One region of the Pseudomonas oryzae genome, then DNA from elsewhere that is predicted to be linked to it. Evidence: riboswitches for the same ligand, from Rfam matches in the RefSeq annotation. Region 1 holds a riboswitch; the other holds the start of a gene.
What was found. A riboswitch is a leader RNA that binds a small molecule or an ion and turns the genes downstream of it on or off. The one in region 1 is predicted to bind cobalamin.
Positions count from the first base shown of each region.

Region 2: it holds a riboswitch for cobalamin, as region 1 does, so the genes downstream of both, BLT78_RS15545 (TonB-dependent receptor family protein) here and cobW (cobalamin biosynthesis protein CobW) in region 1, are expected to answer to the same signal.

Region 1 is NZ_LT629751.1:2,177,289-2,182,063, reverse strand. Features, by position in the region: gene cobN (cobaltochelatase subunit CobN) at 1-2,459, opposite strand, end outside; gene cobW (cobalamin biosynthesis protein CobW) at 2,466-3,518, opposite strand; cobalamin riboswitch at 3,619-3,814, opposite strand; cobalamin riboswitch at 4,133-4,344, shown strand; gene BLT78_RS09670 (CbtB domain-containing protein) at 4,442-4,627, shown strand; gene BLT78_RS09665 (CbtA family protein) at 4,755-4,775, shown strand, end outside.
Region 2 is NZ_LT629751.1:3,459,586-3,464,360, reverse strand. Features, by position in the region: gene ribA (GTP cyclohydrolase II) at 1-58, shown strand, start outside; gene BLT78_RS15555 (MFS transporter) at 55-477, shown strand; gene BLT78_RS15550 (cobalamin-binding protein) at 477-1,286, shown strand; gene BLT78_RS15545 (TonB-dependent receptor family protein) at 1,334-3,265, opposite strand; cobalamin riboswitch at 3,360-3,569, opposite strand; gene dxs (1-deoxy-D-xylulose-5-phosphate synthase) at 3,612-4,775, opposite strand, start outside.

The sequences.
Region 1 (4,775 bases):
CCGCCCATCTCCGCCGGACCGCAGGCGTCCAGCAGCGGGGCGATGCGCTCATGCAACTCGTCGAGAACCAGCGCGCTGGCCGGGCCGACGGCGGCGCCCTCGCGGCCGCCGATCAGCTGCAGGGCCAGCAGTTCCAGGCGCTCGCGGGTGTCGCCGGCCGTGCGCCAGGGACCCTCGCTCAGCGCGAGCAGGGCGGCGGGGCGCGGGCCGGTCCAAGGCTCGGCCATGGCGCAGTCGAGCGGGTCGAAGTCCAACGCCAGGTCACGGGCCAGCGCGCGCAGCAGGCTGGCGTTGGCGCCCTGGCCGTCGCCGCGGGGCAGGCGCAGCAGCGCCAGCAGGGTGTCGCGGCGCAGCGCGCCGGCCGGCGATTCGCCGAATACGTGCAGGCCGTCGCGGATCTGCGATTCCTTGAGGTCGCACAGGTAGGCGTCCAGCTGCGGCAGCCAGCTGTCCGCATCGTCGTTGAGCTGCAGGCCCAGCTCGCGGTCGAGGCTGGTCTCGCGCACCTTGCGCAGGATCTCGCCGCGCAGTTCCACGGCGCGGCGCGGGTCGAGCTGGCTGGCCTCGTAGTATTCGTCGGCCAGGCGCTCCAGGTCGCGCAGCGGGCCGTAGCTCTCGGCGCGGGTCAGCGGCGGCATCAGGTGGTCGACGATCACCGCCTGGGTGCGCCGCTTGGCCTGGGCGCCTTCGCCGGGGTCGTTGACGATGAACGGGTAGATGTTTGGCAGCGGGCCGAGCAGCGCGCCGGGCCAGCACTGTTCGGACAGGCCGACGCTCTTGCCCGGCAGCCACTCCAGGTTGCCATGCTTGCCGACGTGGATCACCGCGTCGGCGGCGAAGGTGCGGCGTAGCCAGAAGTAGAAGGCCAGGTAGCCGTGCGGCGGCACCAGGTCAGGGTCGTGGTAGACCGCGGCGGCGTCGAGTTGATAGCCGCGCGCCGGCTGGATGCCGACGAAGGTCTGGCCGAAGCGCAGGCCGGCGATCATCAGCCGGCCGCTGCGGAACATCGGATCCTGCTGCGGGCCGCCCCAGCGCTGCAGCACGGCTTCTCGGTTGGCAGCCGGCAGTTCATCGAAGAACTGCTGGTAGTCGGCCAGCGCCAGGCTCTGCGCGCAGGGACGCAGGTCGAGGTTGTCCAGGTCGTTGGTCACCCCGCCGAGCAACTGGTGGATCAGCGCGGTCCCGCTGTCCGGCAGGTCTTCGACCGGGTAACCCTGCTGCTCGAGGGCGCGCAGGATGTTCAGCGCGGCGGCCGGGGTGTCCAGGCCGACGCCGTTGCCGATGCGTCCGTCGCGGGTCGGGTAGTTGGCCAGCACCAGGGCGACGCGCTTGGCGGCGTTGGGCCGGCGCGCCAGTTCGCACCAGCGGCGCGCCAGCTCGGCGATGAAGTCCATGCCCGGCAGGTGGGCGTGGTAGCAGACCACGTCGCTCTGGCTGCGCTCGCTGCGCCAGGCCAGGCCCTTGAAGCTGATCGGCCGGGTGATCAGGCGGCCGTCCAGCTCGGGCAGGGCGACGTGCATGGCCAGGTCGCGCGTGCCGAGGCCCTGGGCGCTGGCCTGCCACTGTTGTTCGCTATCCAGGGCGCAGAGGGCCTGCAGGACGGGCACGTCGCGGCGGAAGGGGCGCAGCCCCGGCGCTTCCGGGTTGCTCATGGCAAAGCCGGTGGTGTTGAGGATCACGCTGGCGCCGGCCTGGTCCAGCCAGTCCTCGACCCGGGCGAGGCACGCCGCTTCCTTGAGGCTGGCCACGGCGATCGGCAGCGGGTTGAGGCCCTGCATCTGCAGGCGTTCGCAAAAGGCGTCGACGAAGGCGGTGTTCGCCGCCTGCACGTGGGTGCGGTAGAACAGCAGCGCCGCCACCGGCCGGTCCGCCTGCCAGTCGGCGCGCCAGTGATCGAGCGCGGCGTCGCTGTGGCGCGGGTGATGGATGCCGACGCGGGGCAGGGCGCGCGGCTCCCGCCAGGGGTAGTCGCGCTGCAGGTACAGGCTGGCGATGCAGTGGAAGAAGGCGCGGGCGTTGTTGACACCGCCCTGGCGCAGGTACTGCCAGAGCCGCTCGGACTCGGCCGCGGCGACGTTGCCCAGGCCGCTCAGCTCGGGATCGGGGCTGTCGTCGCCGGGCACCAGGATCAGCTTGGCGCCGCGCGCGGCCAGCTCGACCAGCCGCTCGATGCCGTAGCGCCAGTAGCTGACGCCGCCATGCACGGAAATCAGGATGACCTTGGCGTGCTGCAGCACCTGCTCGACGTAGAAGTCCACCGAGGCGTGGTTGGGCAGCTGCGCCGGGCTGGCCAGGCGCAGGCTCGGGTAGTCCTCGGGCAGCTCGCGGGCGACCGCGGCCAGCAACGACAGGTGCGAGTCGCCGGTGCAGAGGATCGCCAGCTCGGCCGGCGTCTGGCCGAGGTCGGCGATGCTGTCGGCCGGCAACGGGACGCCGGGCTGGGTGCGCAGCAGGTGCATGGGAGATCAGCCGGCCAGCGCCGCCTGCAGTTCGGCGGCGATGGCCGCCTGGTCCAGCGCCTGGCCGATCACCACCAGGCGGGTGAGGCGCGCCTCGTCGGCCTGCCAGGCGCGGTCGAAGTGCTTGTCGAAGCGCTGGCCAACGCCCTGCAGCAGCAGGCGCATCGGCTTGCCGGGGATGGCGGCGAAGCCCTTGATGCGCAGGATGCCGTGGCTGGCGACCGCGTCCTTCAGCGCTTGCAGCAGGCGCGTCTCGTCGGCCGCGGGCAGCTCCACGGCGAAGGAGTCGAACTCCTCGTGGTCGTGGTCCTCGTCCTCCTCGTCGTGGTGGGTGCGGCGGCCGTCGATGTGCAGCTCGGTCTCGCAGTTGAGGCCGAGCAGCACGTCCAGCGGCAGCTCGCCGCCGTGGGCCTCGACGACCTTGACCGCCGGCGGCAGCTCCTCGGCGACTTCCATGCGCACCGCGGCCAGCGCCTCGGCGTCGAGCAGGTCGGCCTTGTTGAGGATGACCAGGTCGGCGCTGGCCAGCTGGTCGGCGAACAGCTCGTGCAGCGGCGACTCGTGGTCGAGGTTGGGGTCCTGCTTGCGCTGGGCGTCGACCTGCTCGGGGAAGGCGGCGAAGGTGCCGGCGGCCACGGCCGGGCTGTCGACCACGGTGATCACCGCGTCGACGGTGCAGGCGTTACGGATTTCCGGCCAGTTGAAGGCCTGCACCAGCGGCTTGGGCAGGGCCAGGCCGGAGGTCTCGATGAGGATGTGGTCGAGCTCGCCGCGGCGGGCGACCAGCTCGCGCATCACCGGGAAGAATTCTTCCTGCACGGTGCAGCACAGGCAGCCGTTGGCCAGCTCGAAGACCCGACCGCTGGCTTCCTCTTCCGAGCAGCCGATCGCGCATTGCTTGAGGATTTCGCCGTCGATGCCCAGTTCGCCGAACTCGTTGACGATCACCGCGATGCGCCGGCCTTCGGCATGGCCGAGCATGTGGCGCAGCAGGGTGGTTTTGCCGGCGCCGAGGAAGCCGGTGACGATGGTGACGGGAAGTTTGGCGAGGGATTTCATCGAGGGCCCCGGAGCGTCGGTGGGAGTGACGGACGGGCAGGGGCGGGCCGCGCAGTCGAGCACGCGCAGGCCAAGCACCACCGGATCACCCCGCCCGGACAGTTGAAGTTCTTGCGAGGCAGGTCTCCTGGCTCACGGCTGGCGCATCGCGCATCCCCTTCACCTTCCCGCCGGCAGGCAGTGGTCCATCGAAGGGGCGTTGACCGTTCACAGTTGCGGGGGCAGCCACGGCTTCACCGTGTTCCCTCTTAGCTCCGGCCAGAGGGGGCCGGAGAACCTCGAAGGCGCGAAGGCTACGCAGTGGCTGCGGGCAGGTCAACCGTGGCGGTGGGGTAGGCGCATGAACAGTAGGGCGCCCGGTTCGCGGCGCGTAGAGGCGCATTCATCGGCTATGAGCCCGGAAACTTTTGCCAAGGCATCTTGCTGGGGTGGGCAGCCTCGTAGGGTGGGCTTTAGCCCACGCTGCCCTTTGGTGGGCTGAAGCCCATCCTACGGCCTCACGCAGGCATAACCGCTTCATTCGTCTAAAGGCCGCGCGCAGGCGAGTGAATTCTCCCCTGTATTCCCGGTCGGCCAACCGTCGCGGTTGACGCTGGCGGGGGCTGCGTGCTGTTCTAGAAAAAGCTGTTTCAGGTGTCTCGCGCCGCCGTGCGCGAGGTGAAACGGGAAGCCGGTGGGTCTCTGACGAGACGAGTCCGGCGCTGCCCCCGCAACGGTAAGCGATCGAAGGGTCATCCACGCCACTGTGCCTCGTGCATGGGAAGGCCGACCCGGTTCCTGCAAAGGCGTCGCAAGCCCGGAGACCGGCCTGAATCCTCGTTTGGCAACCCGCGGCGGGCGGGTGCGCGCCGGATCTGGCCCTGTGGGCCTGCTCGTGCTGCGTTCCTTCTGCGCCGTTTTTCACCTCATCAGAAGGTCAGCTCATGTCCAGCAGCGCACTATCGTCTTCCGCCTCCGTCACCCTCCCTCTCTCGCAACGCCTGCTCCTCGCCGTCGGCAGCTGCCTGCTCGGCGCGGCGCTGATCTTCGTCGCCGGCTTCTCGCACCTCGAAGTGGTGCACAACGCTGCCCACGACACCCGGCACAGCGCGGCGTTTCCCTGCCACTGAGCCATGCTCCCGCTCGGTAGGGGCGAATTCATTCGCCTTCGCGGGGGATTTTGGCGAATGAATTCGCCCCTACAGGCGCATGTGGTGGCTCTGTGCCATCGCGCCCCAGCCTCGAGAAGTTCTGTCGATGATCAAACGCATCGCCCAA
Region 2 (4,775 bases), 1.3 Mb from region 1:
CAAGGCCGGCAAGCTCGGCCACCTGCTCGGCAACCTGCATCAGGCCGAGGACGAATGAGTGCGGTGCGCCTGCAGCGGCTGAGCTTCGCCCGTCGCTGGTGGGGGCTGCTGGCGCTGGCCATGCTGCCGCTGTTGCTGCTCGGCGCCTTCGGCCCGGCGCGGCCGCCGCTACCGGCCGCGCTGGCCATGCCGCTGTTCATCGCCGCGCTGCTGTCGATGTTCGTCGGCCTGCCGCTGTTCCGTCGTTTCAAGCTGGCGCTGATCGCCTGCGCGCGCGTGCTCGACACTCCCGACGAAGCCGCCGGCTGGGCAGCCTTGGCCCGCACCCAGCGCAACGGCCTGCTCGGCGCCATGCTGCCGGCCTGGATCGCCGCCCTCGGCCGTCTCGCCGACCTGCACGGCGTGCCCGTGCTGCTGCTGGCGCTGGCCAGCGTGGTGATCGCCATCCTCTACCGTCTGCCGCGCCAGCTCGGCTGATGCGCCCGCTGCTGCTCGCCGTCCTGCTGCTCGCCAGCGGCCTGGCGCAGGCGGCGCAGCAGGGCGCGCAGCGGGTGGTGGCGCTGGCCCCCTCGCTCAGCGAGATCATGGTCGAGCTGGGCGCCGGCGAGCGCCTGGTCGGTGTGCTCGACGCCGGGCCGCGCCTGCCGGCGCTCGCCCACCTGCCGTCACTCGGCCGGCATGGCCAGCTCAATCTGGAAGCCCTGCTCGCCCTGCAGCCGGACCTCATCCTGCTCTGGCCGGACAGCGTCGGCCCGGCCATGCACGCGCAGCTCCGCGCGCTGGGCATCCCGCTGATCGAGACCCAGCCGCACAGCCTCGACGAACTGGCCGGCGAGCTCGAGACCATCGGCGCCGCGGTCGGCCATGCCGGGCAGGGCACCCGCCTGGCCGCCCGGTTGCGCCAGCGCCTCGCCGATCTGGCCGCGCGGCATGCCCGTGCCGAGCCGCTCACGGTGTTCTACCAGGTGTGGGATCGCCCGCTGTACACCCTCGGCGGGCGGCAGATCATCAGCGACGCCCTGCGCCTGTGCGGCGCGCGCAACGTGTTCGCCGATCTGCAGCTGCCGGCGCCGCAGGTCAGCGTCGAGGCGGTGCTGGCCCGCGACCCGGCGGTGATCCTGGTCGGCGAACCGGGCCAGGCCGCGGCCTGGCAGGACTGGCCGCAGCTGACCGCGGTGCAGCGCGGTCAGGTCTGGGAGGTGCCCGACGAGGGCATCGAGCGGCCGAGCTTCCAGATGCTCGCCGCCACCGAGAAGCTGTGCGCGCTGCTGGATACGGCGCGCTGAAAACGACGAGGCCCCGCAGTGCGGGGCCTCGTCGTTCCTGGCCGGACTCAGAAGCGGTAGCCGACGCTCAGCTGCACGTCTTCCTCGGGGGCCGGGTAGAGCGCCTTGTTGCCTGGCGCCCACACGGAGTAGTTGGCGAAGGCGTCGTACTGCTTGCCGGTCAGGTTGTTGACCCGCAGCTTGCTGGTGAACTGGCGATAGTCCCAGCTCAGCGCAGCGTTGAACACCGTGTAGCCGCCCTCGCGGGGCATGGCGTGGGCGTGGTCGCCGGACAGGTAGCTGGCGCCGGTGTACAGTGCTTCCAGATGGCCGTTGAGGCCCGGCAGGATCAGGTAGTCGAGCTGGGCACCGGCGCTGTGCCGCGATACGCCAGGTACATCGTTGCCCTTGAAGCTGCCGGCGCGGTACTCGGCGTCGGTGAAGCTGTACTGGCCGCTGACGCTCAGGCGCTCGGTCAGCTGACGCTGCGCCTCGAGCAGCAGGCCGTCGCGGCGGGTCTGGTCGAGGTTGATGTTGGCACCGAGGCCGAAGGGGCCGGGAGCGCTGGGGTCGTACATCAGCTCGTCGTCGAGGTCGAGGCGGTAGACGCTGAGCTGGTAGCGCTGCACGCCGTCGTCCCATTCCACGCCGCTTTCCCAGGACTCGCCGGTCTGCGGCGCGAGGAACTCGACGCCAGGGCTGGTCCAGCCGTTCTCGTCGATGTTGGCCCAGCGCAGCACGTCCTCGCGCCTGAGGAACACGCGGGTCTGTGCGTCGGCCTGCCAGCTCAGGCCGACGCTGCTGCTGCCTTCGCGGTCGGTATGGGTCTTGCCGACCGCATGGTTGCGATCCTCGGCCTCGCTGGCGCGGTAGCCGAGGGTCAGGGTCAGATCATGGCCGAGTGGCTGGCTGAGCTGGGTGTACCAGTCGCGCAGGGTCTGACGGAAGTCGGTGCCCCAGGACGCCTGGTAGTCGCTGGTGATGTGGTCGTGGCCGAGCAGCCACTCGCTGCGCCCCAGGCCGCTGTCCCAGCGCGCGGTCAGGCGCGGACTGAAGCTTTCCACGCGGGTGCCCTGGGTGAACGGCGAGCTGCCCCAGGCGCTGTTGTAAGCGCCGACGCCATCCTGGTCGCTGTGGCTGTAATCGAAGTCGGCAGCCCAGATCTCATCCAGGCGCTGCTCGGCGGCGAAGCGGTGCACCTGGGTCTGGCTGTCGTTGAAGCCGTTGGTATTGGCAGCGTAGCTGGCCTTGCGATCTGCGCGGCGCTCGGCCTCGCTCAGGTATCCGGGCAGGCGCAGCTCGTCGTCCACCGTCTGGTATTCGTACAGTGCCCAGCCCCGGGCGTGATCGTAGCGCAGGCGGCCGAAGGCGTTGCTGTAGTCGGCGTTGTTGTGGTCGCGGTAGTTGTCGGTGTGGCGGGTTTCGCCGCTGGCGTAGGCGGAGAAGCCGCCGCCGAGCTGCTGGAACACGTGGCCGCGGTAGGCCTCGAGGTCGTGGCTGCCCTGGGTGGTTTCCACGTAGGCCTCGTTGCGGCGTGGGGTGCGGGTGATGATGTTGATCACCCCGCCGACCGCCTGGTCGCCGTACAGCACGGTGCCGGCGCCGCGCAGGATCTCGATGCGCTCGATGTTGGCCAGCGGCACGCTGTTGAGGTCGGCGCCGGCCAGCGCCGGCTGGTTGAGACGGCGGCCGTCGACCAGGATCAGGGTGTTGTTCACCGCGTTTTCGCCGAAGCCGCGCAGGCTGGGAGTGGCGCGGCTGCCGTCGCCGATGACGTCGCGCAGCTGCACGCCGGCCTGGTTGCGCAGCACGTCGACCAGGTGTTGGGCGCCGCTGCGTTCGATCTCGGCGCGCTTGATCACCCGCACGCTGGCCGGGGCCGGCTGTTCCAGCGGGGTGGCGCGGGTGACGATCAGCGGCTGGACGTCGTCGGCGGGCTCGCCGGCCAGGGCCAGGGTGGGCGCCAGGGCTACGGCCAGCGCCAGACGGGAAAGCTTCATGGGAAGTCCTCAAAAGTGGAAGGCAGACTTTCGAGGAGGGCAGGAGACAGAGACGCGCCGCGGCGCGCGACTGACGGTGCGGCCCTCCGCAACACCTGTCGAATCCGTCCGGGCCGGTCTCCGGGCTGTCGACCCTTGGCCCGCCTTCCCGGGAAATCCCAGTGGCCGTTGGGCAAGGTTGCAGGCCTCGGGCCTGCGGTCGATTACCGTTGCGGGGGCAGCGCCGGCCTTGCTCGCATGGAGCGCACCGGCTTCCCGTTTAACGCAGGCTGATGGCCCGCGCACCCTGACGAAAAGCAAAACGCCGCGCACCTTAGTGCGCGGCGTCCTGAAACTCAAGCATCTTTCAGACCGCTTGTCTTGAATTTCCTTCAAGCAGCGCCAGCCGCGTCCGCACCGCGGTTTCGATGCCGGCGGCATCCAGGCCGCACTCGGCGAGCATCTCCGCCGGCTTGGCATGCTCGACGTAGCAGTCGGGCAGGCCGAGCTGCAGCAGCGGACGGACGATGGCCTCGCGGGCGAGGAACTCGGCGACCGCCGAACCGGCACCGCCCATGATGGCGTTCTCCTCGACGGTGACCAGCAGCTCGTGGCTGGCGGCCAGCTCGCGCAGCAGCGCTTCGTCCAGCGGCTTGACGAAGCGCATGTCGACCACCGTGGCGTCGAGCCGCTCGGCGACCTGCAGGGCCTCGCTCAGCTGCACGCCGAACACCAGCAGGGCGACGCGGCGGCCCTGGCGGCGCAGCACGCCCTTGCCGATCTCCACCGTCTGCAGCTCCGGCGCGATCGGCGTGTTGGGCCCCGAGCCGCGTGGGTAGCGCACCGCCGCCGGGCCGCTGTACTGGTAGCCGGTGGTGAGCAGCAGGCGCAGCTCGTTCTCGTCGCTGGGGGTCATGACGAGCATGCCGGGGATGCAGCGAAGGTAGGAGAGGTCGAAGCTGCCGGCGTGGGTCGGCCCGTCCTCGCCGACCAGGCCGGCGCGGTCGATGGCGAACAGCACGTCGAGGTCCTGCACGGCGACGTCGTGGATCAGCTGATCGTAGGCGCGCTGCAGGAAGGTCGAATAGATCGCCACCACCGGCTTGGCGCCTTCGCAGGCAAGGCCGGCGGCCAGGGTCACCGCGTGCTGCTCGGCGATCGCCACGTCGAAGTAGCGCTCGGGATAGCGGTCGGCGAAGGCCACCAGGTCGGAGCCTTCCTTCATCGCCGGGGTGATGCCGATCAGCCGCGGGTCCTGCTCGGCCATGTCGCACAGCCACTGGCCGAACACCGCCGAGTACTTCGGCCCGGACGGCTTCTTCGCGGCCTGCTGGCTGCCGATCTCCAGCTTGCTGATCGCGTGGTAGCCGATCGGGTCGGCCTCGGCCGGGGCGAAGCCCTTGCCCTTCTTGGTGACGATGTGCAGGAACTGCGGGCCCTTGAGCTCGCGCATCTTGCGCAGGGTGGCGATCAGGGTCGGCAGGTCGTGACCGTCGATCGGGCCGATGTAGTTCCAGCCCAGCTCCTCGAA